One region of the Bacillus arachidis genome, then DNA from elsewhere that is predicted to be linked to it. Evidence: riboswitches for the same ligand, from Rfam matches in the RefSeq annotation. Region 1 holds a riboswitch; the other holds the start of a gene.
The links. A riboswitch is a leader RNA that binds a small molecule or an ion and turns the genes downstream of it on or off. The one in region 1 is predicted to bind FMN.
Positions count from the first base shown of each region.

Region 2: it holds a riboswitch for FMN, as region 1 does, so the genes downstream of both, QRY57_RS09175 (ECF transporter S component) here and ribD (bifunctional diaminohydroxyphosphoribosylaminopyrimidine deaminase/5-amino-6-(5-phosphoribosylamino)uracil reductase RibD) in region 1, are expected to answer to the same signal.

Region 1 covers NZ_CP127376.1:3,628,249-3,643,796, forward strand. The annotation lists gene QRY57_RS20260 (aldo/keto reductase) at 1-800, shown strand, start outside; gene QRY57_RS20265 (aldo/keto reductase) at 831-1,658, opposite strand; gene QRY57_RS20270 (GrpB family protein) at 1,808-2,332, opposite strand; gene QRY57_RS20275 (YqkE family protein) at 2,402-2,656, opposite strand; gene QRY57_RS20280 (bifunctional metallophosphatase/5'-nucleotidase) at 2,891-4,480, shown strand; gene QRY57_RS20285 (ferritin-like domain-containing protein) at 4,663-5,106, shown strand; gene QRY57_RS20290 (ribbon-helix-helix domain-containing protein) at 5,154-5,630, opposite strand; gene QRY57_RS20295 (alpha/beta fold hydrolase) at 5,765-6,766, shown strand; gene QRY57_RS20300 (Na+/H+ antiporter family protein) at 6,895-8,214, shown strand; gene QRY57_RS20305 (LacI family DNA-binding transcriptional regulator) at 8,245-9,174, opposite strand; gene QRY57_RS20310 (GNAT family N-acetyltransferase) at 9,328-9,807, opposite strand; gene QRY57_RS20315 (alpha/beta hydrolase) at 9,886-10,809, shown strand; gene QRY57_RS20320 (DUF2552 family protein) at 10,827-11,072, opposite strand; gene QRY57_RS20325 (CDGSH iron-sulfur domain-containing protein) at 11,176-11,415, shown strand; gene crcB (fluoride efflux transporter CrcB) at 11,454-11,807, opposite strand; gene crcB (fluoride efflux transporter CrcB) at 11,804-12,208, opposite strand; FMN riboswitch at 12,354-12,498, shown strand; gene ribD (bifunctional diaminohydroxyphosphoribosylaminopyrimidine deaminase/5-amino-6-(5-phosphoribosylamino)uracil reductase RibD) at 12,804-13,916, shown strand; gene ribE (riboflavin synthase) at 13,898-14,542, shown strand; gene QRY57_RS20350 (bifunctional 3,4-dihydroxy-2-butanone-4-phosphate synthase/GTP cyclohydrolase II) at 14,555-15,548, shown strand, end outside.
Region 2 covers NZ_CP127376.1:1,494,310-1,509,857, forward strand. The annotation lists gene QRY57_RS09115 (D-alanyl-D-alanine carboxypeptidase family protein) at 1-953, shown strand, start outside; gene spmA (spore maturation protein SpmA) at 946-1,542, shown strand; gene spmB (spore maturation protein SpmB) at 1,539-2,069, shown strand; gene rluB (23S rRNA pseudouridine(2605) synthase RluB) at 2,357-3,085, shown strand; gene resA (thiol-disulfide oxidoreductase ResA) at 3,258-3,779, shown strand; gene QRY57_RS09140 (cytochrome c biogenesis ResB family protein) at 3,919-5,544, shown strand; gene ccsB (c-type cytochrome biogenesis protein CcsB) at 5,559-6,716, shown strand; gene resD (DNA-binding response regulator ResD) at 7,070-7,786, shown strand; gene QRY57_RS09155 (ATP-binding protein) at 7,786-9,561, shown strand; gene QRY57_RS09160 (cob(I)yrinic acid a,c-diamide adenosyltransferase) at 9,958-10,539, shown strand; gene QRY57_RS09165 (peptidoglycan DD-metalloendopeptidase family protein) at 10,624-11,238, shown strand; gene QRY57_RS09170 (hypothetical protein) at 11,267-11,953, opposite strand; FMN riboswitch at 12,298-12,435, shown strand; gene QRY57_RS09175 (ECF transporter S component) at 12,599-13,177, shown strand; gene QRY57_RS09180 (ferredoxin) at 13,295-13,543, opposite strand; gene QRY57_RS09185 (YpbB family protein) at 13,863-14,924, shown strand; gene QRY57_RS09190 (RecQ family ATP-dependent DNA helicase) at 14,914-15,548, shown strand, end outside.

The DNA of each region.
Region 1 (15,548 bases):
ATTTAGGAATTAATTTTTTTGATACGGCAGACTTATACAATTATGGATTAAATGAAGAATTTGTTGGGAAAGCCCTTAAGGGAAAACGCGATCAAATTGTTCTTACAACGAAAGTAGGAAATCGCTGGACAGATGGCAAAAATGGTTGGTCTTGGGATCCTTCTAAAGCTTATATAAAAGCAGAGGTAAAAGAAAGTTTACGCCGCCTGCAAACGGATTATATTGATTTATATCAACTTCACGGCGGAACAATAGAGGATCCTATCGATGAAACAATCGAAGCGTTTGAAGATTTAAAACAAGAAGGTGTGATTCGTCATTACGGTATCTCTTCTATCCGTCCAAATGTTATTCACGAATATGCAAAACGGTCTAACATTGTTAGCGTATTAATGGAGTACAGTCTATTAAATCGCCGACCAGAAGAATGGTTTTCGTTCTTACAAGATAATCAAATTAGCGTGATTGCCCGCGGGCCACTCGCAAAAGGTTTATTAACTGACATCAATGAAAGAAAGATAGAAAAAGTGAAAGAAAAAGATTATCTTTCTTATTCTTATAATGAGTTAACAGAAGCTTTAGCTACTGCTAAAGCGATTACAAAAGAGCGTTCATTAACCGAAACAGCTCTTCAGTATTGCTTATATGATCCAGCTGTTGCAGCTGTTATTCCAGGTGCTAGCTCTATTCAGCAATTGCGAGAAAATGTACAAGCCACCAAACAATCTCCATTAACAACTGAAGAATACAAACAAATTCAAGCAACTACTAAATATGATACATACACATCACACCGTTAAAAAAACGCTACCGAAAATGGTAGCGTTTTTTTACAATGTATCATATTTATCAGGGTTTGTACCTACATGTAAATTACGATCCAGCGTATCAATCTGCTTGATTTCTTGTTCTGTTAATGAAAAATCAAAAATCGTAAAGTTCTCTTGAATACGAGATGGTGTAACAGATTTAGGAATTGTTACGATACCACTTTGAATATCCCAGCGTAAAATAATTTGAGCAGGTGTTTTTTCATATTTTTTAGCAATCTCTTGAATAATTGGATGCTGAAAGACTTCGCCACCTCTCATTAACGGACTCCACGCTTCCATTTGAATCTGTTCATTTTGACAAAAATCACGTAATTCAAACTGCGCGAGCATCGGGTGAAGTTCTACTTGGTTCACCATCGGCTTCACATTACAATTTGGCAAAAGCTGCTCTAAATGATGTTGGTGAAAATTCGAAACGCCTATTGCACGCACTTTTCCCTCTTCATATAATTTCTCAAGAGCCCGATATGTATCTATGTATTTTCCTCTTATTGGCCAGTGAATTAAATATAAATCTACATAATCCATTTGTAATTTCTTTAAACTTTTATCAAATGCTTGAAGCGTCGTTTCATAACCTTGATCGTCATTCCATACTTTTGTCGTAATAAACAATTCTTCACGGGCAATCCCCGATTCACGAACCGCTTCTCCGACACCGCTTTCATTTTCATATACAGTCGCTGTATCAATAGAGCGATATCCAACTTCTAAAGCTGCTTTTACTGCTTGTTTTACTTCTTCTCCCTCTTTTGCTTTATATACCCCTAAACCAAGCATCGGCATTTTCACACCATTACGAAGTGTCGTTGTTGGAATATACATGATTGTTGCTCCTCCTTCTTCTCTCCTACGAATGATATAGAGAGGTGCCATAAAATTTTTGTAACCATCACCTTATTTGAACAAGATTTATAGCAAAAGTCAAAAAACACATTCAGTTAACATAATATTTTTATAAAAATAACACGTTCTTACTTGCTCACGTTACTTTCTAACCACTCTTTTGCTTTCACATCAATATTACGTACAAAATCAGTCTTTCCTTCTGTATATTGATCTCCATCATATGTGAATTTTTCTGCTAAGTCATTTTTTAATGCCGCATAAGCTTCTGCTTCTTCACAATGTGCCATCATATAATCACGAAATGCTAAATGACGTGTGATTTCTGGATTTCCTGTTTCAAATACATGTAAATGATACGACCGTTTTTCTTCCGTTCCATGGATAAAAAAACGCCGACCGGAAATACCATTTTCACCTTTTACAATGTAACCGAGTTTTTCAAAGCGCTCTTTCCAATTGTCTACTCTCTCAATATCTTCTACCTCCATAATCATATCAACAATCGGCTTTGCTGCGAGCCCTGGTACTGATGTACTACCAATATGATGTACCTTCACAGGTTCTGGCATTGCTATTTTTAGCCTCTTCGCTTCTATTTGAAACTTCTCACTCCAATGATTTTCATAAGGAACGACTACAATCTTTCTCATCCCAATTCCCCTTTTCTTATCAAATCGTTAAAAAAATCATCAGGATAATACCGCTGATGATTTTTTATATTATTTAAAGTCTTTCCAAGTGAGGTTACTTTCACTTAATAGTTCTTCAAACGATTTATTCTTTTCTCGTTCCTTTTGCTCTTTACGTTTTCTTTCTTGTTCTTCTATTTCTTTTTGCTCAGCTCTTACTTGTAATTCTTTCTTCTTACTTTTCAATTGATTCATTAGTGATGCATTCAATTGATCACCAATGGTAATAGAATCTTTCTCTGTCTGATGATTCATTTGTGTTTGTCTTTGCTTCTTTTTCTTCATACTATTCACCTTTTACTTTTTTCTCCATTATAGGGGAAATGACTCCCTCTCCACAATAAAAAAGCCCATTCTCTTTCGATTCCCCTACTATTTTTATCTCGTAAAGATGTAAAGGGAAAAATAAAGTTCTATTAATTTTTATAATAAAAAGAAATTTTGTAGCATTAATCCTCTTAATCTATTAAAATTATGTCGTATGATGTCAGATTATAAAAAAAAAGGGAGAGAAATTTCATGTGGAAAAAAGTCATTCCTGCTGCTCTAGTATTAAGTACGATTACCTTCTCAAGTGTATTCGCTGCACCACCGTCTCAGACACCAGCAGAACAAAACCGCTACATAGACGTACAAATGCTTGGTATTAACGACTTTCATGGACAATTAGACACTGTAAAGAAAATTAACAACAAAGAGGCAGGGGGCGCCGAGTACTTAGCTGCTTATTTACGTGATCGTGAAAAGCAAAATCCAAATACATTAATGGTTCATGCTGGTGATGTCGTCGGAGCAAGTCCTCCAGTTTCAGCACTACTACAAGACGAACCAACAATTGAATTTTTAAATGATTTAGGATTTGATGTTGGAACGATTGGAAACCATGAATTTGATGAAGGAATAGACGAAATGCATCGTCTTATTTATGGTGGATACCATGAAAAAACAGGGAATTTCAAAGGAGCAAAATTCCCGTACGTTGCTGCCAACTTCTACAACAAATCAACTGGTCGCTTATTTCTACCACCATTTACTGTGAAAATGGTACAAGGAGTTCCTGTCGGCTTTATCGGTGTTGTAACAACAGATGTTCCTAACGTTGTTATGCCTACTATGCTAAAAAATGTACAAATTACAGATGAAGTTGAAGCAATTAACACATCTGTAAAACAGCTGAAAAGACTAGGTGTTAAATCTATCGTTGTTCTTGCACATAATGGAGGTACAACGGATAATAACGGCGTAACAAATGGCGATATCGTTCGCTTAGCAAATGAGACTGACCCAGAAGTCGATGTGATTTTCGGCGGTCATAGTCATACTTATGTAAATGGAACCGTTAACAACAAGCTTGTCGTACAAGCAAATTCTTATGGAATGGCCTTTGCCGACGTAGATGTAAAGATTGATCGTAAAACAAAAGATATTGTTGGGAAAAAAGCAGAAGTTGTTACAACCTACCATGAAGGAATAAAACCTGATCAACAAGTGAAAAAGAAAATGGATCAGTATCAAGAAAAAATTGCTCCTCTTGTAAATCAGGTTGTTGGAAAATCTACCGCTCCAATGGATCGTAAACAAAATGACGCGGGTGAATCCACTCTTGGAAATTTAATTGCTGATGTTCAGCGCGAGACCATGAATACTCAAATTGCCCTTATGAATCCTGGTGGTATTCGCAATGATCTAGATGCTGGCGATATTACATGGGGAGAATTATATGGCATTCAACCATTTGGGAATCAATTGATAAAAGTTAATTTAACTGGTCAAGACATTCGAGATATTTTAAATCAACAATGGCAAAAAGACATAACAAGAATGCTTCAAATTTCAGGTATTCAGTACACTTGGGATGCGAATAAGCCAAATGGTGAAAAAGTTACAAATATCCACTTAACAAACGGAGAAGAGTTAGTTGCCTCTAAAACTTACAGCGTCGTTGCAAATGCCTTTCTAGCTTCAGGCGGTGATGGATTTGTATCCTTTAAAAATGGAAAAGATGCTGAAACAGGACCAACTGATTTCGAAGCGTTAGTGAATTATGTAAAACAAGCAAACGAACCAATTCAACCTATTATTGATGGAAGAATTCAAAAACTGAACTAGTTTTTTCTATACGAAAATACGTTAATACTAAAAAGAGCTCCACTATATTCTCACTTAAAACCCCCATGTTCATTTAGAATACGGGGGTTTTTCATACATAACCTAAAATCTATTCTAAAGGATATGCACCCAGTATCTTCATTCCCCGTAAAATATATAAGAATAAACTGGGAGGGGAAAAAATGTATTCCTATTCAAATAATTACAATTTTATATACAGACAAAACGAAAAATTAATTGTTGACATCGAAAAAGCCATCAATGGAGAGTACAGCGCAATAAATTGTTATGCTAAATTAGCTAATTTGGCTTCACAAAATACTGAGCGAAATCAAATTCTTGAAATCCGCCAAGATGAAATAAAACATTTTCAACAATTTGTACAGATTTACATCAGCTTAACGGGTAGGCAACCTCAACCAAAAATCATTGAAGAGTGTCCAAATTTTTATGAAGAGGGATTAGAATTCGCGCTACAAGACGAACAACGAACTGTTGACTTCTACTTAAAAATTGCAGATGATACTACAAATCAATTCATTAAAGAAGCATTTCGTAGAGCAGCAGCAGATGAACAAAATCATGCCGTTTGGTTCTTGTATTATTTTTTTAAAACTAAAAAATAATACTACAAAGGATACATGTTTTTGCATTGAACATAGTATCCTTCCCTTCATTTATCTTGATACAATTCATCAGCTTCTTTATACTTTCGTAAAAATTCTATCAACGCTTCTTCTACAATTTTAGATTTATGAACTCCTGTCGCATCAGCTATAACGTCTAATTTCTCTAAAATCTCCGTACATATAGAAAAAGTGCGTTTTTTCTTCTCATTACTTGTGATTATTTTGGGGAGAATAAGTTCCTCGCGTTTTCGCAATAATTCATAAATATTTTGCAATTGTTCATAAATCAAAACTTGATAATCTGTTTTTACATATTGAAGTGCAGTTGCTTCTTGAAGATATAAATGGCGGGGCTCTTCTCCCTCTCCAATAAATATTCGTTTCTTCTGTTCACCATCATATTCATATCCAAGTATCCTTAACTTTTTCGACAATGCATAGGGGCTCATATCGAGGCGTTTCGCAACTATGGCAAGTGGTTCACGTTTGTTCAAACAATCTATAATTTCTCCAATCGTCACTTCCTTCCTCCTCTCCCTAAGCGTTCATAGTTGAAATATAGCCTATATGTTATGATACAATAACTTTTTAACAGTATATGCAAGATAGTACACCCGTGCGATACATACTCTTAGAGAAAAGGAGATTTTTTTATATGCTTTTTCGTAGCCACACTCCTAAGTTTTACAATGAAAGAAAGAGTCCAATTCCAAATAGCGTCGCTACGATAGAAAGCGTTACGATTAACAATCGCAAACAATCTCTACTTATTCGTGGTCAAGATATAAATCAGCCTATTTTATTATGCTGTCACGGTGGCCCTGGCATGGCACAAATTGGATTTATTCGCCATTTTCAAAAAGACTTAGAAAAGCACTTTATTGTTGTCAATTGGGATCAGCGCGGAGCAGGGAAAACTTTTTCTTGGCGAGATATTAAAACACCATTCACAATTGAACAATTTATTTTAGATGCACTTGAAATAATAAAATACCTTCTTGCTCGCTTCAATAAACCGAAACTATTTCTTGCTGGACATTCTTGGGGAAGTATTATCGGCCTACAAATTGCAAGTCAATATCCAGACCATATTGAAGCCTATATTGGCATTGGTCAGATTGTACATATGAAACAAAACGAAGAATTACTCTATCAACACTTAATTCATTCTGCAAAAAAACATGGGCACGAGCGGGCATTGACTTCACTTTCAAAACTTGGAAAACCTCCTTTTCTAGATATGCGGCGCTTGATTATTCAAAGAAAATGGCTTGGTACATTTGGAGGATCCGTGCAAAATGGGACTTCATTTTCCTTCATTCGAAAAGGGCTATTCTCTTCAGAATATACATGGTTAGATTGGATAAAATTTCTCGCTGGAAATATGAAATCTGGGACGTTATGGGAAGAAATGCTCACAATAGATTTCTTTTCTACAATTTCAAAGCTTTCTGTACCTATTTATTTCTGTTCTGGTCGTTTCGACTATCAAACGCCTTATGCACTCGTTCAACAATATTGCGACATGATTCAAGCACCCATCAAAAAAATGATTTGGTTCCCAAACTCTGCTCATTCACCAAATTTAGAAGAACCTGAACTTTTTGCAAGATCTTTATGTTCTATCAAACAAGAGCTATCTTTTCCACACCAGTAATCGGTATACTTTTTACATTTCACAAAAAACAATTTATAATTACATGTCGCAACTTTACTCTGTTAGTACCTATACCTACCTAAGATAAGTTGCAGAAACAGAAAAAGATCAGGGAGATTACATTTATTATGAATGCTGTACTCGTCGCTGTTGCAGTGATGTTGCTGCTTAGTTTATTACGTGTCCAGGTCATTGTCGCTATTATCGTCGGTGCTTTAACAGGTGGACTAATTGGTGGTCTTGGAATTTCAGAAACAATCAATACTTTTACCATAGGTCTTGGAAACAGTGCTCCAATCGCTTTAAGTTATGCCATGCTCGGAGGATTTGCTATTTCTCTTTCCAAAACAGGTCTTCCCGATGCTATGATCCATACTGCACTGAACTTAATCAGCAACGAAAAAGACACGAAAAAACAAACATATTCAAAAATGCTCATTTTATTTATCATTTTAGCAATGGCTTGTTTTTCACAAAATATTATTCCGGTCCATATTGCTTTTATCCCCATTTTAATTCCAGCACTCTTAAAAGTCTTAAATGAATTAGAAGTGGACCGTCGGCTTGTTGCATGTCTTATTACATTCGGATTAATCACTCCTTACATGTGGATCCCAACTGGATTTGGAAAAATCTATCACGATGTATTACAAACAAATGCACAGCAAAGCGGTCTTACATTTGATGTAGCACTCATTCCAAAAGCCATGACCATTCCGGCAATAGGAATGATTATTGGTCTATGTATCGCTGTTTTTATTTCATATCGTAAACCGCGAACTTATCATACTGAAACCATTCATACTCCATCTGATGAAATTGTACCTTATACGAAAAGAAGCATTTCTTTTGGGTTATTGTCTATTGTCGCAACACTATGTGTACAACTAGCAACAGAATCAATGATTTTTGGTGCATTAGCAGGTATCATAGTATTATCCATTAGTGGCAGTCTTCCTTTAAAAGAAGCTGATGCCATTTTAACTAGTGGTATGCGAATGATGTCATTTATCGGTTTTGTTATGATTTCTGCAGCAGGATTCGGAGCAGTTCTTCGAAAAACAGGACATGTTGAATCGCTTGTTCAAACAAGTGCTGATTTAATTGGGAACAGTAAGCCACTTGCTGCCTTCCTTATGCTTATTATCGGTCTGCTTGTTACAATGGGAATCGGTTCTTCCTTTTCTACCATTCCGATTTTAACAACTATCTTCGTTCCGCTATGTATCCAACTTGGCTTTAGCCCGATGGCCACCATTGCTATTATCGGTACAGCTGGCGCATTAGGTGATGCTGGTTCTCCAGCATCGGATAGTACGTTAGGACCTACCTCAGGTTTAAATGCTGATGGCACGCATCATCATATATGGGATACATGTGTCCCTACTTTTCTTCACTACAATATCCCGTTACTTATATTCGGTTTTATTGCTGCAGTCACATTATAAAAAAAGGTGCGTTTTACTTGGACGCACCTTTTACTTTGTCGATTCTCGTTCAATTAATAGAAACTCTTCTTCCTGCACTTCCTCATGTTTTACTTGTTTCTTCTTTATTTTTCCTACTAAGCTTTGAACAGCTAGTACTCCTTGTTTTTCAAAAGACCTTCCAATCGTTGTCAAAGATGGCATAACCCATTCACCTTGTAAACTTCCTTTAAAACCAACAACTTGCAAACGCTCAGGTATATGAATACCAAGATAGCTTGCTGCACGGACGACTGCAATTGCAACAGCATCACTAGAAGCCACAATACCATCAATATATGGATACTTTCGTAACAATTCAATAATTTGTTTTTCTTCAGGTCCCTCTATTCTTTCTTTTCGATAAGCAAGACCCTCTTCCCAAACTGCATCTAAAAATCCAGATACATGTTCTTCCATTGTCTCATCTTCTATCTCTTCTCCCATATAAGCAAGAAAATGACAACCTTTTTCTTTTAACAAAACAACTGCCTTTCTAGCACTTTCGTAATATGTAGAAAGCTCTCCTGCTTCATCAAGTATGACAAACGGAATGGAAATATTATTCAGCCGTTTGAATATGTCGTTCGTCATAATAACACCAGCAATATTATTTTGCATTAGTATATCTATATAATCACTCTTATTTTCTATGTTACAAATAACAATTTGATATCCCTCTTTATATGCAGCCTCTTCTACTGAACGAAGCAATGTTATATATGATGGATTTTCTAAATTTGATACTAATATAGCAATCATTGTCGAAGATTTTTTAAATAATGCCTTCGCTACAGCATTAGGTTTATACTGTAACTCTTCAATTGCTTGTTTTACTTGTTTAACTGTATCCTCATGGACATACCCTTTTTCGTTAATTACTCGTGAAACGGTTGCGACTGAAACACCGGCCGATTTTGCAACATCACGTATGGTTGCCACATCTTCACCCCTTAATATGGTAATAGCTTACAATTCAAACCTAAAACAAAGTAGGACATTCGTCAATATTATTATTCTATATTTCTGAAAATTGTTACACGAACACTTCTTACTCCTTACATTTTCCATCTTCAACATATGTAAAGAGTGATTTTATATATTCATTTTTTCTAGTTGAATTTCATGTGAAATCGCAATATTGTCATAACCAATGAGAGGAATTTCTCGCTTTATCTTCCTCGCCTCCTTAACCGCATCTACATATAAGTTAGTCATGATAAAATCACGTTTCTGATAGAAACGAAGTGCATTCGTGTTATCGTTTGTCGTAATAAGCCACACCTTTTTACAACATTGTTTTTTGGCAATATCAATTACATACTCTACAAGTTTCGTTCCAGTTCCCTTTTTCTCCTTAAAGCTATCTAATGAAACAATCTCACAATCATTTCCTCTTATTTCATATGTGATAATTCCTATTATTCTGTTATCTTCAATTGCAATAAAACCAGGTAATTGGTCTAACTGATGTGCTCTTCCACGTGAAACCATCAGCGTGCTTCCCCAATTTTCACGCATAAATAGCGCAATTGTTCCTCTCATTTCTTCTGTAATTTTTTGTATTTGAATCATGGTTCACTCTCTCCCCTTTTTACATCATTATGATACAATATAAGAGTATCATATGTAGAGGTATGTGGAGGATGAGGTATGAAACGTTTTTTTACAGCATTGCTAACCTTAATGGGAGCCTTAATTGGTATCGGTATTTTCTTTACGAATAAAGTAATGTACTTAAAGAAAAAAACAGAAGAAGAAATTTTAGAGCGTGAAACAAAAAAACATTTTCGCTTAGAGGATTTTAATGCCATTCCAAAAGAAGAGGTTCGTATTCCATCTCAATTTAAATATGAAATTCACGGCTATTACATTTCTGCAGGCAATTCTAATAAGTTTATGATTTTTTGTCACGGTGTAACCGTAAATAAAATAAACTCTGTCAAATATGCAAATTTATTTTTAAACAGAGGATATAACGTATTTATTTATGATCACCGTCGCCATGGTAAAACCGGTGGTAAAACGACAAGTTATGGCTATTACGAAAAACATGATTTAAAGACGGTAGTTGATTGGCTAAAAGACCGTTTTGGAACAAATATTATACTGGGCATTCATGGAGAATCGATGGGGGCTGCGACACTCCTTCAATATGCAGGAATGGTGGAAGATGGTGCTGATTTTTATATTGCAGATTGTCCATTCTCTGACTTTTATGGCCAGCTACAACATCGCTTAAAAGTCGAATTCCATTTACCGAAATGGCCGCTACTACCATTAGCAAATGCCTTTTTAAAAGTACGGGACGGTTATACAATACGAGAAGTTTCTCCAATCGATTGTGTAAAAAACATAAATAATCCAGTTCTTTTTATTCACAGTAAAGACGATGACTATATTTTATGTGATATGACAAAAGCACTTTATGAAGCGAAAGAAAATAATAAACAGCTCTTTATTGCAGAACACGGTGCACACGCTTGCTCTTATAATGAGAACCGGCAAGAGTATGAAGCTGCAGTGGATCAATTCTTAAAAACATATGTGAAAGAAACAAAAAACAGGCTTGCATAAGCCTGTTTTTTGTCACTTTATTGCCCTAACACATCTGTAACTTGTTCCATATTTTCAGAGATCCATTTTACCGCTTCTTCGAGCGTTTGAAATTCTGTCGTTTGAAATGTTACTTCATCTTGAAGTAGCCACACATCTTTAGGCTCTTGTCCCGCACCTGCAATCGACCAATGAAGTAAGCTATATGGATGATTATCATTTAAAAACGATGCCCACGTGCGCTCATTTGCAATATTTTGTAATGTACGTAATTGTTTATTCATGTTTCGTCACCTTACTGTATTTCAGTTATAAACGTTATTATAACATTCTCTTCCACTACATACAAAGTACAGTTTTCTATTGTCAAGTACTTCCTGTAATTATATGATGAACGTAAGCGTTTGGGAGGGAGGGATAACGTTGGCAAAAGTTCAAATTAAAGTGAATGATAATGGTTCATTTCGCATTACAGGGGATGTGGAATTAATCGACTCACAAGGGAATGCTTTCCCTGCAAAGCCTGCATTTTCTTTATGTCGCTGCGGCTTATCAAAAAATATGCCTTATTGTGATGCTTCACATAAAGGAAAATTTGAGTCTGTCGTTCGAGCACCAAAGGAATAATAATACGAGAAGCATGCAAAATGATTTGCGCATGCTTCTTATAAATATCCTATATAAAAACCTAGAAACGCACAAAAAATGCCTATTATATAACTCATTACTAAATATAATAACGCCTTTTGTCCCTCACGTTTATGTATTAATTGAACCAATTCAAACTTAAATGTTGAAAAGGTCGTAAATGCCCCCATAAACCCTGTTCCGCATAATAATAACCATGTATTACTCACATCAGCCCCATACAACAGACCCAGCAAGAATGATCCAACTATATTTACAAATAATGTTCCATACGGGAATACATTCCCGTATTTTTTTTTCATTACATTACTAATAGAGAATCTAGCAACAGCTCCGCAAAAGCCACCGATTCCTATAAGTAAAATATTCATAGCGCTCCTTCTTTCTTCATGCTTTTTTCATATAGTGTATTCCCAAGATAAAATCCAAATAAAGACAAAAGCAATCCTCCAACTATACTTGTACCTACATAATAAAATGCCATAAAAAATGCTTCATGTTGCATTAATTTTAATGTCTCCATGCTAAATGTTGAAAAAGTAGTAAAAGATCCAAGCATTCCTGTTCCAACGCTACTCATTATCGTTTGTGAAACATGTTTCATACGAAATAAATACATCGTTAAAAATGCTAATAAAAAACTACCAATCATATTCGCTATCCATGTTGCCAGCGGAAAAGAATCGACTGAAGGAGTATCAATCCATTGTCCTAATCCATACCGAGCTAAAGCCCCAATAACACCACCGATTCCTACTGCAATATATTTCATATCCTCACCTCATTTATGTATGCACTGAAATCTTTCTCATGCTAGTATAACAAACTTTATCCCCCCTTTCATTTTCATACAATTCTTCACATTCAAATATTTTTTACTATCCTTTTTTCTTTTTTGTGCTATAATGTGAGCAAACAGCATCCTTCGGGGTCGGGTGAAATTCCCAACCGGCGGTGATGAAGTGCACACTTCTAAGTCCGTGACCCGTTTTCACTCTTGGAAACGGTGGATCTAGTGAAATTCTAGGGCCGACAGTATAGTCTGGATGGGAGAAGGATATGTTTTCTAGTTCTTATATAGCGAATACACTTTTATTTTGGCGTACACATGTGTACTGATTCGTTTTGAATCACTGTATATGTTTTCTTTCATATACCTATTTTTCTATGCTGAAATAAAAAGATACGACTAGCGTATGAAAATTGATAGTTTGCTAGGTTTTTTTCTCATGCAAAAATATCAATCATCGTTAGGTTTCTTTCTTATACTTTCGTATTCGAGCTATACTTCTAGAAATCACGTCTCCCAAACCCCAAGGATATTAATCCTTGGGGTTTTTTGATTTTTCTTAGGAGAGGTGAAAAGAATGACAGACCAAGAATATATGAAGATCGCCTTACAGTTAGCACAAAGTACTGCAGGGCAAACAAGTCCAAATCCAATGGTCGGCGCTGTTGTTGTAAAAGATGGAAACATCGTTGGAATGGGAGCACATCTGCGCGCAGGTGAGGAACACGCTGAAGTTCATGCTCTTCGTACGGCTGGTGACAAAGCAAATGGATCCACTGTATATGTAACTTTAGAGCCGTGCAGTCATTTTGGAAAAACTCCGCCGTGCTGCGATCTACTCATTGAAAAAAAAGTGAAGCGTGTAGTAATTGCTACACTTGATTGCAATCCGCTCGTTTCAGGTAACGGTGCAAAACGTTTGCAAGCGGCAGGTATTTGTGTAACTACCGGTGTTCTTGAAGAAGAAGCCATCACATTAAATCGCTACTTTTTCCACTATATGAATACAAAACTACCGTTTGTAACAATAAAAACAGCAATGAGTTTAGATGGAAAAATAGCTACTACTACTGGAGAAAGCAGATGGATTACAGGTGAAATAGCTCGCGAAGATGTTCATCAATATCGTCATACGCACGATGCCATCCTTGTTGGGGTCAATACTGTTATAGCTGATAATCCATCTTTAACAACACGTCTTCCAAACGGAGGCAAGCATCCGATTCGAATTATTTTAGATACACATTTACGAACGCCGCGATCCTCTCATGTCATAACAGACGGGATAGCGCAGACATGGATTATTGTTGGAAAAGATGTAAAGAAAGAAAAAATAGCCACCTACGAATCTCAGGCAGTATCTGTACTTCAAATGCAGACGAACCAAATTGAAATACGTGATCTCCTCCTCCGTCTTGGTGAAAAACAAATTCTTTCACTCTTTGTTGAAGGTGGACAATCCGTGCATGCGAGCTTTTTAGAAGCAAAGTGTTTTAATGAAATTGTAACTTATATAAGCCCTAAATTAATTGGTGGAAAAGCCTCTCCAACTATGTTTGGTGGCACCGGATTTAACAAGCTACAAGATGCAATTTCTTTGCAAATTCAAGAGATGAAACAACTTGGTGATGATATAAAAATCGTCGCTACAGTGCGAAATGAGGTGCTTGCATGTTTACAGGAATTGTAGAAGAGCTTGGAACTGTTTCGAATATAAGTCAAAGCGGAGAAGCCATGAGGCTAACAATTACCGCAAATACAATCTTGTCAGATGTAAGATCAGGAGACAGTATCGCTGTAAATGGAATCTGTTTAACCGTCACTTCTTTTACAGCATCTTCGTTTACTGTTGATGCCATGCCGGAAACAATGCGAGCGACATCACTCCGTATGCTCGGTACCCGTTCTAAAGTGAATTTAGAACGAGCAATGGCTGCAAACGGGCGTTTTGGTGGCCATTTCGTCACAGGGCATATTGATGGAATTGGAACCATTGTAAGTAAAAAACAGCACTATAATGCGATATATTACAAAATTGAAATTCCAGATGATTTGCTCCGTTATTGTTTACACAAAGGATCGATAGCTGTTGATGGCACAAGCTTAACGATATTTGATATAGATGAATCTTCCATTACCATTTCGCTCATTCCGCATACAGTAAGTGCATCTATTATTGGGGAAAAAGCAGCTGGAGACATCGTAAATATTGAATGTGACATGATTGGAAAATATATTGAGCGTTTCATTTCAAAGCCCAAGAAACAGAGCAGTTCGGTTACAGAGAGCTTTTTACAAGAAAACGGATTTCTATAAGGAGGAAGCACAATGTTTCATCGTATTGAAGAAGCACTAGAAGATTTAAAACAAGGAAAAGTCATTATTGTATGTGATGATGAAAGCCGTGAAAACGAAGGAGATTTCATCGCTTTAGCAGAGAACATCACACCTGAAACAATTAATTTTATGATTACACATGGCCGTGGTCTTGTCTGCGTACCGATTACAGAGCAATATGCAGAACACTTACAGTTAGAACCTATGGTTTCTCATAATACAGATTCTCATCATACTGCGTTCACAGTAAGTATTGACCACGTTTCTACAACAACAGGTATTAGTGCTTACGAACGCGCGACAACTGTACGCGAGTTATTAAATCCAACATCAAAAGGAACAGATTTTAATCGTCCAGGGCATATTTTCCCTTTAATTGCAAAGGAAGGCGGAGTACTGCGCCGCGCTGGCCATACAGAAGCAGCTGTTGATTTAGCAAAATTATGCGGTGCGGGACCAGCAGGGGTCATTTGTGAAATTATAAAAGAAGACGGTACGATGGCACGTGTTCCTGATTTAGTACAAGTTGCAGAACAATTTGATATAAAAATGATTACGATTGAAGATTTAATTGCTTATCGCCGCCATCATGAAACACTCGTAACAAGGGAAGTTGAAATTACATTACCGACAGATTTCGGTACATTTCATGCAATTGGTTATTCCAACTCGCTTGACCAAAAAGAACATATCGCTCTCGTAAAAGGAGACATCTCTACTGATGAACCTGTTCTCGTTCGTGTTCATTCTGAATGTTTAACTGGCGATGTTTTCGGCTCATGCCGTTGCGATTGTGGTCCGCAGCTCCATGCCGCCCTCGCTCAAATTGAACGAGAAGGAAAAGGCGTTCTTCTTTATATGCGCCAAGAAGGTCGCGGGATTGGGCTGTTAAATAAGCTCCGTGCATACAAATTACAAGAAGAAGGATTAGATACAGTTGAAGCAAATGAAAAATTAGGGTTTCCTGCAGATCTTCGCGATTACG
Region 2 (15,548 bases), 2.1 Mb from region 1:
CTAGCATTACAAAAATTATGACTGCCTTACTTGCTGCTGAATCAGGAAGAATGAAAGAGGCTGTACCTATTAGCGATAAGGCTGTTCGAGTAGAGGGTTCGGCCATTTATTTAAAACCTGGAAATAAAGTACCGTTAGAGGATTTAGTGTATGGCCTAATGCTTCGTTCAGGTAATGATGCGGCACAAGCAATTGCTGAAAATGTTGGAGGGAGTATAGAAGGATTTGTTTATTTGATGAATGAAAAAGCGGAACAAATCGGAATGAAAGATACACATTTTTCAAATCCACATGGTTTAGATGGGGATGGTACGCACTTTTCATCTGCATATGATATGGCGCTTTTAACACGTTATGCAATGGGAAATGAAACGTTTCGGAAAATTTTCGGAACAAAAACATATCAATCGAAAGCATGGGATTATCCATGGAAAAACAAGCATAAACTTGTAACTTCTTATTATGAATTTGCAACAGGAGGAAAGACGGGATTTACAAAGAAAGCTGGTCGTACACTTGTTACAACAGCTTCGAAAGATGGTTTAGACTTAATTGTAGTGACGCTTAATGCATCTAATGATTGGGACGACCATATGTCGTTATTTAATCAAGGATTTGAACAGTACGAGTTAACGAAAGTTCTAGGAAAAGGGGCGCTTCCTGGACTACAGGAAAAGAAATATATAAATCATGTTTATATAAAAAATGATTTCTCAGTGCCGCTAAGGAAAGAGGAGAAGAAGCAAGTTAGGCTAGAGCTTGAACTTGATAGAAATGCAACATTAGTAGATGGAGAAAAAGTGGGTAAGACAATTGTGTATATTAATGAAGAGAAAGTAGGAGAGCGTAACTTATTTTATAGCAAGCGCAAGTTGGTTGCTACAACCGGGGTATATTGGAATGACGTGAGAGAAATCTTTTCTCATATGTTAGGTGTTGGAACAGATGGTTAACATCGTATGGGTAGCAATGGCGGTTATTGGGATCATATATGCGATGGTGAACGGTACGATGGAGGAAGTAAATAAAGCGGTCTTTGAAGGGGCGAAAGATGCGGTAACAATTTGTATTGGGCTGATTAGTGTTTTAGTCTTTTGGCTAGGTTTAATGAAGATTGCTGAAGAGGCTGGCTTATTAAAGAAATTGGTTTCGTTTTTTATGCCAGTTGTAAAGAGACTATTTCCAGAAATACCAAAGGATCATCCCTCGATGGGATTTATTTTATCAAATATGATGGCAAACTTTTTTGGACTAGGAAATGCAGCGACACCACTTGGTATTAAGGCTATGGAACAGCTCAAGGAATTAAATGGAGGAAAGGATTCTGCAAGCCGTTCTATGGTAACGTTTCTGGCGTTAAATACATCTGCCATTACATTAATCCCAACTACTGTAATTTCAATTCGGATGACGTATGAATCGGCAAACCCGACAGAAATTGTTGGGGTTACGTTTATCGCACAAGTATTATCGATGATTGGAGCGATTTGGATTGACCGCTATTTTTACCGAAGACGGAGTAGAAAGGGGCGGAAAAAGTGAGCGTTGTGAATACAATTTCATTATGGGTGATTCCGTGTGTTATTGGTTTTATTTTATTATATGGAACGATAAAAAAAGTTCCAACGTACGAATCGTTTGTAGAAGGTGGAAAAGAAGGGATTCAAATTGCTGTCTCTATTCTACCATTTATGGTAGGAATGCTTGTATCTATTTCTATTTTTAGATCATCAGGTGCACTAGATGCGATGATATCAGTAATGAAGCCGATGTTAGATATGATTCATGTACCAGCAGAAATTGTCCCGCTCGCACTTATACGCCCGATTTCTGGGTCGGCCGGTCTAAGTATTACGACAGATTTAATCGCTACATATGGACCGGATTCATTTATTGGAAGGTTAGCGTCTACGATGCAAGGTAGCACAGATACAACATTTTATATTTTAACGGTATATTTCGGCGCTGTTGGAATTCGTAAAATGGGAGATGCATTAAAGGTTGGATTATTTGCAGATTTAATAGGTATCATTTGTTCAATCGTATTTGTTTCCCTATTGTTTCGTTAAACCTATTCATTTTTTGCTTTCATTCGCTTATAATACGTATACGACCACTATTAAGGTGTAGCTTAATAGTGGTTTTTTTGTGGGGTGTTTTTGACAAAATAATGAACTTTTGTTGTAAGCAGTGAGTAGCAGGTAAACAATAATAAAGGATAAAAGTAGCATTTGACCTTTAAAAGTTTGCACTATAGCTATGTGGTTTACGGTGGAAGAGGAAAAACGCTGTAAACCTTAGGCGGTTGCCAACTCTTTCTAATGAAGGTAAGATAAATTTGAGGTGAATTAAGGAAATGGAACGATTACAAAAAGTGATTGCGCAAGCTGGAATTGCGTCAAGAAGAAAAGCTGAAGAACTTATTCAGCAAGGAAAAGTGAAAGTTAACGGTAAAGTAGTGTCTGAGTTAGGAACGAAGGTAACTCCTCAAGATAAAGTAGAAGTAAATAATATCCCTCTTGAAAAAGAAGAACCGATTTATTTCTTACTATATAAACCAACTGGTGTTATTTCGAGTGTATCAGATGACAAAGGAAGAAAAGTTGTCACAGACTTTTTCCCTGAAATTACGCAACGTCTATTCCCAATTGGTCGTTTAGATTATGATACGTCTGGCGTACTCCTTATGACAAACGATGGAGAGTTTGCAAATATATTAATGCATCCGAAATATAAAGTTGAGAAAACATACGTTGCGAAGGTGAAAGGTCCATTAACAGGAGAGAAAATTCGCATGTTAGAAAAAGGTGTTGTATTAGAAGATGGAAAGACAGCGCCAGCACGTGTGAAAATCCTTTCTTGGGATAAACGTAAAGAGATGGCAATTGTGCAATTAACAATCCATGAAGGACGTAATCGTCAAGTTCGTCGCATGTTTGAAGCGCTTGGCTGTAAAGTAATGAAATTAAAACGTGAACGTTATGCTTTCTTAGAAGCAGGAAGCCTACGCCCAGGTGATGCAAGAGAGCTATCACCTCATGAAGTGAAACAATTACGTGCGCTTGCCTCTACAAAACCGAGATAAGCGATAAAGTGAAACTCCCATCCGTGGGGTACTTTATATCCCTCGGATGGTTAATTAAATCGCCCGTTTTGGTGAGTGGTTATGGCAACATAAATACTAAAGTGAACGAAGGACAAGTCATTAGTTACAGAAATTGTTTACATATAAATTCATCAAAGAGAGGAGAGAGAGTATGAAGAAGAATCGCTTAATATTCCGTATTTTCATTTTGCTTATTTTGAGCGTGGCGGTAGGATTTACACTCTATCAAGGTTTTTTTGTTGATAAGGAAAAAATGCAAATCGGGAAACAAGCGCCTAACTTTGTTGTTTCAGATTTAGAAGGAAAGAAAATCGAGTTACATGATCTAAAGGGAAAAGGTGTGTTTTTAAACTTTTGGGGAACATGGTGCAAACCGTGTGAAAAAGAGATGCCTTATATGAATGAGTTATACCCTAAATATAAAGAAAAGGGCGTTGAAATCATTGCATTAGATGCCGATGAAACGAATATTGCAGTGAAAAATTTTGTGAATCAATATGGATTAAAGTTCCCTGTTGCAATTGATAAAGGGCAAGAAATAATCGGTACATATGGCGTTGGGCCACTCCCGACAACATTTTTAATTGATAAAGAAGGAAATGTAATCGAGAAAATTACTGGTACGCAAACGAAGGAGCAAATGGAGGAATACTTAAAGAAAATTACTCCTTAATAAAGAAAGTTTTTATATAATGTGATAGTAAGTTTGATAGATGAAGGTGCTTTGCTTCGTCTTAGCGCCTGCTTTGAAAATTCTGAGTATTGAGGTAACTTATGCTTTGACGGTACAATAGAAACAAGAGGCGGTGAGGATGTTGGAACAAATTAAGTGTGAATGTGGGCACGTAAATCCAATAGGCACAATTTTTTGTGAAGCTTGTGGGAAACCTTTTGAAAACAAAGAAGGTACAAGATTATTAGATATGCGATATGAGGGGAGTGCTAGGCGCTCTATTACTCATACAAAAACGATAGTCGATAAAGTTTGGAGTTTTTTTTCTTCTGTCAAAGTAGGGGTATGGCTCATTGTTATCACTCTGTTAGCATCAGCAGTTGGAACTATATTTCCACAAGAAATGTACATACCTCCGGGTGTTACGCCGAGTGAATATTATGAACAGGAATATGGTTTTCTAGGACAACTATATTACCAATTAGGCTTTAATAAGTTATATAGCTCATGGTGGTATATGATTTTAATTGCTTCAATTGGTGTATCACTTGTGATATGTAGTTTAGATCGAGTAATTCCACTTTATAAAGCTTTAAAAAAGCAGGGAGTAAAAAGACACCCAAGTTTTTTAAAGAGACAAAGGTTGTATGGGACAGGTTCTCCGAAAGAGGGGGATCTAGAACAGCTTCAAACTAATTTAAAGAAGAGAAATTATAATGTAAGAGTCGAAGGCGAAAATATTTTAGCGGAAAAAGGAAGATTTTCTCGTTGGGGTCCATATGTGAATCATATTGGTCTTATTATTTTTTTATTTGGAGCAATGCTACGATTTCTTCCAAGTATGTATGTGGATGAATCGCTATGGCTACGTGATGGAGAAACAAAAGAAATACCAGGAACAGATGGGAAATATTATTTGAAGAATGAAAAGTTTATAAAAGAGGTTTATGACAAAGGTAAAGATGATAAAGTATTCAATGATGCAATTGATCGTGTAGGCGATAAAATGATTGCTAAAAACTATCAAACAAATGCCGTATTATATAAAACGGTAGGAGAAAATGTTGCAGGGCAGAAACCAAAGTTAGAAAAGGTAAAAGAAAGTGAAATTAGAGTAAATGAACCACTCAAATTTGATCAGTTTGCTATATACCAACTTGATTTTAAAGAGAATGAGTTTAGTAGCATGTCGTTTACTCTGCAGAAAAAAGATAATAATCAAAAGCGGGGACCTATTAAAGTTAACTTAGAAAATCCAAAAGAAACCTATGATTTAGGGGATGGATATTCTATAAAATTATTAAGTTATTTTCCTGATTTTTATTTTGATGAGAATGGTCAGCCAAATACAAAAACAAAGATTCCAAACAACCCAGCTTTCGTTTTTAAAATGTTTACACCAGAGACGCCAGAAGGAGAAGTGAGTTTTGTAGGTATACAACAAAATATAGAACCTGAAGGAAATAATCAATATAAAATGACCTTTGCAGGAGTAGAAATGAGAAATGCAACAGGGCTTATCGTAAGAAAAGATTTGACACTGTGGATTCTTGGGGTTGGCGGATTTATCTTCATGATTGGTGTGATTCAAGGAATGTATTGGAATCATCGTCGTATCTGGATACAACGTGTTAAAGATGAATGGTGGATTGCTGGCCACACAAATAAAAATTGGTTTGGCTTGCGGAAAGATATTGAAAAAGTACTTGAAGGAACAACAATTCCACAACCATACGACAAAGTAAATGATCAAAAAATTAGTTAAGGTGGGGAGAATATATGGTGCAAATAAGTAGTAATTTCCTATTTGCTGCTTTCATCTTGTATTTAATTGCAACACTGTTCTTCGGGGGAGCAATTAAAGAAAAAGGCCGGAAGTGGGCGAATATAGGTATAACGATAACAATTTTAGGATTTGCCGCTCAGATTGTATACTTTGTAACGAGATGGATCGCTTCAGGGCATGCGCCAGTAAGTAATTTCTTTGAGTTTGGTACATTCTTCGGCATGATGCTTGTTGGTGCTTTTATTGTTATGTATTTCATGTATCGTGTAAGTATAGTGGGATTATTCGCTTTACCAGTGGCACTTTTATTAATCGCATATGCAAGTATGTTTCCGAGAGAAATTTCACCGCTTATTCCGTCGTTGAAAAGTAACTGGCTACATATTCATGTAACAACAGCGGCAGCTGGACAAGCTATTTTAGCAATTAGTTTTATTACAGGTGTCATGTATCTGCTTAAAAATGTAGATCAGTCAAAAAGGACTAAACGAACATTTTGGCTAGAAACAGTTGTGTTTACGCTCGTTTGTACTGTCGGGTTCATAGCGATAACAACAGTTTATTCGGCAACGAAATATGAAGCGACGTTTCAATGGGTGGATAAAAATGAACAAAAAGCCGAGATGAAATATAACCTTCCTGCGCTTGTTGGACCTCATGAAGGGAAGTTAATAACTACCGGAAAACTTGAACCTATCGCAGAAATGCCAGCTATCATTAATGCAAAGAAATTAAATACAGTAATCTGGTCACTACTTATTGGGACGGGATTATATATTGTATTAAGATTAATTTTACGAAAAAGAGTATCAGCCGCACTTCAGCCAGTGGTTAAAAATGTTAACAGTGATTTGCTTGATGAAATTGGATACCGATCTATTGCAATTGGATTCCCAGTCTTTACGTTAGGAGCCTTAATTTTTGCAATGATTTGGGCGCAAATTGCATGGACGCGCTTTTGGGGATGGGATCCAAAAGAGGTATGGGCACTCATTACATGGCTCTTTTACGCTGCTGTTTTACATTTACGGTTATCTAAAGGTTGGCATGGCGAAAAATCGGCATGGCTTGCAGTAATTGGATTTGCTATTATCATGTTTAACTTTATAGCCGTGAATTTAATCATTGCTGGTTTACACTCATATGCGTAAGGTATTATCTCTATTTTAGAAGAGACATACTGTTTAGTTGCACATGATAAAATAGGAAAGTGGTTGTCACTTTCCTATTTTATTTTTGTCAATTTCTTTTCTTTTTTGAGAAAAACATGGCAAAATAAAGGTTGGTTTTGTAAAATGATGTCGAGGCCTAAATGCCCTGGTCAAAAAAAATACATATTTTTGGAAAAGAAATGAACAAACTTTATTATTCTTGTGAAGTATAATTGTTAAAGTGGAAATTTAACACTTTAGAATTGTCTATTATGAGATAAGAGTAAAAACAGTATTATATTGTAGAAAGGTAGGTGTGAACCGTTGTCATGTTTTTGAGGCAGCGGGAAACAATGGAAAATGAACCGAGAATTTTAATTGTGGATGACGAAGATCGTATTCGTCGTTTATTGAAAATGTATTTAGAAAGAGAACAATATACAATCGATGAGGCTGATAATGGTGATACAGCTTTAGAAAAAGCATTACAAAATGACTATGATTTAATCTTATTAGATATCATGATGCCTGGAATAGATGGAATTGAAGTGTGTAAAGGGATTCGTGAGAAAAAAGCAACACCAATTATTATGCTTACAGCTAAAGGTGAAGAAGTAAACAGGGTGCAAGGATTTGAAGTTGGCTCGGATGATTATATCGTAAAGCCGTTTAGTCCACGCGAAGTGGTTCTTCGTGTAAAAGCGGTCCTGCGACGTTCTGTGCCAACAACATTCTTTACACAAGATACAACAACAAAAGATGTTATTGTATTCCCGCATTTAACAATTGATAACGATGCACATCGCGTTACAGCTGATGGTGATGAAGTCAATTTAACACCAAAAGAATATGAATTGTTACTATTTTTAGCGAAGGCTCCTGATAAAGTATTTGATCGTGAGCAATTGTTAAAAGAGGTATGGCAATATGAATTCTTTGGAGATTTACGTACAGTAGATACGCATGTAAAGCGTTTACGAGAAAAATTAAGTAAAAAATCATCTGATGCAGCAAAAATGATCGTAACTGTATGGGGTGTTGGTTATAAGTTTGAGGTTGTGAACGACTGATGCTTTGGAGAAGTGTAGTAGGAAAGCTATGGATGACAATATTGCTTCTTGTTTCATTTGTTCTAGGTTTTGTTTCCATTTTGCTTTCACAGTTTTTTGATAATTACTATATTGAAATGAGTGAAACAAGGCTTACAAAAGTAGCGACAAGCGTTTCGGAATTAATTGAAGAAGGTGCAGACGAAAAGACGATTGAGAATATCGCATATAAGTTTGCCGATCCACTCTCCCGTATTATTGTTGTGAAAGAGGATCGTGAAGCTTCTTCTTCACCGAAACAAGAAGGATTAGTAGATCTTACAATAGAGGACTTGAAAAAAGATAAAGATTTGGCTGCAGTTTTTATAGATAAAAAAGAAAATAAAGAAAAAATAAAAAAAATGTCTGATAACAAAACGAATAAAAATTCCGAAAATGATATTATGATTGTTGGCAAACCACTGCAATCATCAAAGCATAGTGCGGTGTTCGTGTATCAGTCATTGCAAGTTCCGAAACAAGGTATGGAAAAAGCGACAGATTTTATTTTTCTATCAGCGGGAATTGCAATTATTTTAACAACGTTCTTTGCATTTTTCTTATCGACACGAATCACAGCCCCACTTCGTAAAATGCGTGAAGTGGCGTTTGAAGTAGCGCGTGGGAAATTTGATACGAAAGCCCCTATGGTTTCACAAGATGAAATAGGGGAGCTAGCAACGGCCTTAAATCAAATGGGGAAACAATTAAAGTTTAATATTAATGCACTGCAGCAAGAAAAAGAGCAACTTTCTAGTATTTTAAGTAGTATGGCTGACGGGGTTGTAACGCTGAATCAAGAGGGTGAGGTTGTTGTTATCAATCCGCCGGCAGAACATTTTTTACAAGTTTGGCAAGAAGAAAAAGAATTAGAATTAAGTAGGAATTTACCACCTGAACTTGTAGAGTTGTTCCACCTTGTAGTAGAAAGTGAGCAACAGCAAGTTATTGAAATTAACTTACAAAAGGGTAATTACGTTGTCCTTATGACACCGCTATATAATCAAACGAAAATTCGTGGTGCTGTGGCGGTACTTCGAGATATGACAGAAGAACGTCGTCTTGAAAAAATGCGTAAAGATTTTATTGCGAACGTGTCTCATGAATTGCGCACACCGATGGTTATGCTACAAGGGTATAGTGAGGCAATCTTAGATGATGTTGTTCAGTCGAAAGAAGAAATAAACGAGTTTGTACAAATTATTTATGATGAGTCCGTTCGTTTAGGTCGTCTTGTGAATGAACTTTTAGATTTAGCCCGAATGGAAAGTGGTCATGTAGAGCTGCATATATCTGAAGTGGATATTCATCCATTTGTTGAGAAAATTGGGCGGAAATTTCAAGGGATTGCGCAGGATAAAGAAGTGCAGTTAACGGTTGAGTTCCGTAATCCAATTGTAGAGCATCCGTTTGATCCAGATCGTATGGAACAAGTATTAACAAACTTAATTGATAATGCGATTAGACATACAAATGCAGGTGGTCATGTTAAGCTTGTAATTGATACGAAAAATAATGGTTTAGTCTTTGAAGTACAAGATTCAGGTGCTGGTATTCCGAAAGAAGATATTCCGTTCTTGTTTGATCGTTTCTATAAAGCTGATAAAGCAAGAACACGTGGGAAAACAGGTGGGACTGGTCTAGGTCTTGCGATTGCTAAAAACATTGTTCAAGGTCATGATGGGAAAATCTCTATATCAAGTACCGTTGGAGAAGGGACAACATTCTCCGTATATTTACCAGGTCAATCAATATAAATGATATTGTTATGAGTGAATATTGAAGTTCTAGTATTTTTTATTCTTTTTGAGTTTATAATATTTTCTCAATGGAATGAAGAATATTAGAGCTTTTTGTTTTATTGTGCTATTTGTAGATGATAGTCTCTTTATGAAAGTTGATTGAAGGATACATAGAATAAAGAATAAATCCATGTTGATTTGCTGGCATATCAGTCGCGGCTATGAAAATAAAAGGAGATTATTACTTATTTACTCCTGTTGTTTCACATGGCATGGTGCTGAAAAAAGGATTTGACCGTTTCTATACAGGTCGGATGCTCTCTTCCATCAAAAAGAAAGGTTTAGGTCGTTTTTTCAATGTATACTTGCATTTGTGATGGAATAAAAGTTGAAAAGAGAGGTGTAGAATATTTGAAACTATATACAAAAACAGGAGATAAAGGACAAACGAGTATTATTGGTGGGCGAGTTGATAAAGATCATATTCGTGTAGAAGCATATGGAACCATTGATGAGGCGAACTCTTATATTGGATATGCGATGACTATGATTCAAGAAGAACGCTTTCAAGACATATGTGATGAGCTTGAAAAGATTCAGCATGAGTTGTTTGATTGCGGTGGGGATTTAGCAATTGTACAGCAAAAAATACCGTATACAGTAACGGAAGAGATGGTGGTGTATTTAGAAGAACGAATTGATCGCTACATAGAAGAGGCTCCGCCACTAGAGCGTTTTATTTTGCCCGGCGGGAGCCCGGCATCCGCCATGATTCATGTTGCACGTACAGTAACGAGAAGAGCTGAGCGTCATATTGTATCGTTAGGAAAGCAAGAAGAAATAAATGAAATTGTATTGCGATATGTTAATCGATTATCCGATTATCTATTTGCAATTGCTAGAGTGATAAACGCCCGACTTAATGTGAACGACGTCGAATATAAACGAAGTGCAATTGTTTTTCGTAGTAAGGAAGAGGAGGAAGTGGAGTAATTCACTTTCTTTTTTTGTATACTTTTTTCCGAGATATACAACAATAGAGAAAGTGTGACGGTTATTAAAAAATGGAGGATGTATATGAAAGGCTTAAAAATCGTGGTACTTGTCTTTGGATTGTTTTTTAGTTCTCAAGCATATGCTTATGCCGAGGATGGGAGATGGATATGGCCTGTAGACGGAAGAATTAGTGACTATTTTGGAACAAGAAATGGAAAACACTATGGTATTGATATAGCAGCTTCAATCGGTACGCCGGTTGCAGCGATTCGAGGTGGAACGGTAACAAAATCCTATTTTTCCAATAGTTATGGACATGTAGTGTTTATTAAACATGGAGAATATGAGGCTGTGTACGCTCATCTAAATAAGAGATATGTATTTCAAGGAGATCAGATTGCAAGAGGTGAGATAATTGGTGAAGTGGGAAACACAGGTGAATCACGCGGGGCACATCTGCATTTAGAAGTTCATAAAGGTACTTGGACATTTGGGAAAAGAAACGCAATGAATCCATTGCTTGTTTTAAATGAAGAAAGAGATCAAGTAGCCTCAGTATCAATGTATATTGTACAAAAAGGGGATACATTGGTCAGTATCGCACGGAAGTTTGGCATGACTGTTCATGAGATAAAAGTGAAAAACACACTGCAACAAGATAAAATTTATCCAAATCAAAAGTTATATATGAATTAAAAAAGAGCTAGCAAAACTAGCTCCTTTTTTACCAAAAAATAAAGACACATATAAATCCGGAAATGACTAAATAGCTATAATAATAAAAGACCTTTGTCCTCGTTTTTTCCTTCGTTCGAAATAATACAATAGTTGGTTCGATTAGTCCAATTGTAAAGCAAAGTAGACCAAGGAGCATACAACCGATAGAAAAAGAATACAAGGCAACTTGTATTTTGTGGAATGGAATAATCCATTTTAATAAAAATGCAATAAGTACGGTATAACATATGCTACCAATGTATTTGTTTAAAGTTGTATTAGAACGAAAACCAGGAAGCTTTTTCAAAAAGGATCGGGAAACAACTTCTGTCTGTAAAGAAGTATGCTCTTCTATTATTTTTTGTGCTTCTTTTCCTTTATGAAAGAGAGAAAGAATCCAATTACGCTTTCCTTGGAAAATAAATTGCGATGTTGTTAAATAGTGATCAATTTTCACTTTATCCCAACTGCTCCATGGATGACGCTCACATAGCTTTAGTTTACTTTCTGTTGTTTTATCATACTGATAAACACTAATTCCTTCTTCATCAAAAGTAGCATAGTATGTTTCTCTTGAAAGTGCGCCTAAATCAATTGGACAGTAGAAAAGTAACTCCTTTTTTAAATAAAAGTATTCTTTTCTAAGGTTTTTTTTCATCGTTTCTTGAATAGAGTGTCTTTTTTCTTTTTTCATGACATTTCCTCCGTATTAAGAAAATGCTCTTATCTTAACAATTCAACATCTTATCATTTTTCTGTATAGATGACTAGGGAGTAGCGTAGGAAAAAGTCGGATTGTAAAAAATATGGTTTAAGTTGTCAAATAATTCGACGGATGCTTTATCCTAAAATTTGTAGGCAGTAAGGCTCGATTGGTAAGGGTTAATAATCAGTAGGATGAAGAATAAACCTACTGAGTAAATTCTCACTTTATATGGTCTTCAAAATAAAAAATACACTTACTATTTGTAAGTTATAAACGTTTTTGTTCACAATTGTATGATGTTGTTGTATAATAGTGAAGAAAATAGAATATCGGTCTATCTTCGGGGCAGGGTGAAAATCCCGACCGGCGGTGATGAACAGTTGTTTTTCGTTCTAAGCCCGCGAGCCGTTAAGGCAGGATTTGGTGAGATTCCAAAGCCGACAGTACAGTCTGGATGGGAGAAGATGGAGGTTCAAGCGTTCAAAAAAGATAGTTCTTTGAACGTCTGTTTGATGTGCCTAAAAATTCTCCCTTTGTGTAAAACACAAAGGGTTTTTTCATGAGATGAAAAAATAGGCATAGCAGAACCTTTCCACTTTCCATGAGATGATCGATGGAAAAGGAGAGAGAAGGATGAAACAAAAAAACAGTGTAGTACAAATGGTGAGCGTAGCAATGCTTAGTAGTATTGCATACTTACTTATAATGTTGGATTTCCCATTTCCAGGACTTCCGCCGTTTTTAAAAATTGACTTTAGTGATGTGCCAGCTTTAATTGCAGCGATTATTTTTAGTCCGATTGCAGGTGTAATTGTAGAAGCAATAAAAAATATTCTTCACTACGGAATTCAGGGGAGTTTAACGGGGGTTCCAGTTGGAGAAATAGCGAACTTTATTGCGGGATGTTTATTTATTGGACCAGCAGCTTTCTTATTCCGAAAGTATCGTACAGTAAAAAGCTTAACAACAGGGTTAATGTTAGGGACGGTTACAATGGCGGTAATTATGAGTGTGTTAAATTATTTTATCATTTTACCAGCTTACACTTGGTTTTTAAATCAGCCTGCTATGTCTAGTAGTGGTATGCGACAAATGATTGTAGCGGCAATTCTACCATTTAATTTAATTAAGGGAATTGTTGTAACAGTTGTATTTGTAGCACTGTTTTCACGTTTGAAAGTGTGGGTATTTGCAAAAATGAAAAATGCATAGAAACTTTAGCCATCAGCGGGAGCGTACCGCTGATGGTCTTTTTATTTGTGAGTTAGATGAATAACAAAAAATCCCCCTCATTTTATGAGGGGGGATTTTTTGAAGTTAATAAAAAGACTATTCGAATTTTAAAGCGTCGCCATCGAATGATTCGTCAGCAACTTTAATTGAGTCAGTTGGGCAACCTTCAAATGCGTCCATCATGTCATCAATTAATACATCTGGAATTTCAACGATACCTTGGTTATCATCTAATGTTACAAATGCAATACCTTCATCATCGTAGTCATAAATATCTGGTGCAGCAGCTCCACAAGCTCCGCATGCGATGCAAGTGTCTTTATCAACGATTGTATATTTTGCCATATTTTTTTCCCTCCTGATAATATGTATGTGAAAATAGTCGCCATAAAAATTATAACCTTATTGTAAAACGGTTTTTCGAACTTTTCAACATAAAATTATAATGATAATGCTTATCAATTAGAGTGTCAACTTATTTTTGATTTATTTCACAAGATTTTCAAAATGCCTAAATGGTGTACAGTTTGATACAATAGACAATATAAAGTAAAGCTTCCATCAATGGAAGCTTTTCATCCCTAGCTGATGGGGAACCTTCACCAATTAGGCTGTTACTGTCAGCGCATAACAAGATAAATGTAATTGAAAGGTGGAAGCGGTGATGCAGTTACAATATACTTTATTGTATTGTATAAAACAATTAGATGGTGAACGAACTGTTTCTTCCATTTATCACCTTTTAAAAGGAAAACGTTCTTCACAAACGTTACAAGACGGAAATATATTTCACATTTCTTTTTTATTTGGAATATACAAATCATTACAACGTTCTGATTATGATCAGGAAATTGAAAATGTATTACATAAGGGCTGGATCCAAATTGTAAATGAAAATACATACATATTAACTAATGCTGGGAAGAACCAACTAGGAATTTTGGGAAAAACACTTCCTTTTCCGCAGTATTTACACGGTTTGAACTATGGAGATATTGGTGAAATCTTTTGGAAACGACTTTCATTAATTATCCAAACTGTGTCAAACTTACAACAACAGAATGCGAAATTTCTTCCAATTCAACAAGATACAGAGGTAATGATGTGGGTCAAGCAGTTTCTCACCAAGATACCATATGCAAGAAGTAAACTTGCGGAAGGTTTATGGAAAGAGGTACATATGCTGTTGAAAGATACCTTGCCAATAGAAGCAACAATTTTTACATATCGACTAACAGGATATGAACGAATTGGATATACAGTAAAACAACTTGCAGAAATTACAAACCAAGATGTATTTCGTGTATATCTTTTATTTTGGGGTACCATTCATTTCTTTATTCAATCCGTTCGAGATAATGAAAAAGATTTTCCATTATTAACAAAGATTATTTCTTATCCGAATGAAAGGGCAGATTTGTTTAGTTTATCAACAAAGAAAACATATCAGCTTTGGAGACAAGGGCGTTCTTTAGACGAGATTGCAACAATTAGAAATTTAAAGGTTGCAACAATAGAAGATCATTTTGTTGAAATTGCATTAAGAGAAAGAGACTTTTCTATTGAAATATTTATGGAAAAAAATAAAATCAAGCATGTACAGCGCATTATTGAGACATTGCAAACACGTAAGTTACGTGTATTAAAGCAAGCTGTAGGAGAAGAGATTTCTTATTTTGAGATCCGTCTTGTGTTAGCGCAAATGGAGGTTGTAAATGAGTCTTGAGGATTATCTGTATAAGTGGTTTGGTTATAGCGAATTTCGGCCTGGGCAGAAAGAAGTGATTGCAGATTTATTGCAAGGAAAAGATGTTGTAGCGATGCTTCCAACTGGAAGAGGAAAATCAATGTGTTACCAGCTGCCTGGTCTGATGCAAGATGGAACAGTACTAATTGTTTCTCCATTACTGTCCTTAATGGAAGATCAGGTAGCACAGCTGAAATATGTAGTAAAGAATCATGTGATTGCGCTTAATAGTTTTCGCACATTAAACGAAAAAAAGGAAGCGCTAAGGAAATTATCTACTTATAAATTTGTCTTTGTCTCACCTGAAATGTTGCAATCTGAAGTAATAGTAAGAGAACTAAGAAGGATTCATATTTCGCTATTTGTCGTAGATGAAGCACATTGTATTTCCCAATGGGGTTATGATTTTCGAACGGACTATAAAAAACTAGATCAAGTTATAGTGGCTATTGGACATCCTCCGGTATTAGCATTAACAGCTACTGCAACAAAAGAAGTATTACAAGATATTATAAAAACTTTAAAACTTACGAATGTAGCAGAGCATTTGTATTCGATTGATCGCCCCAATATTGCAATGGAAGTACAATTTGTACAAACGAT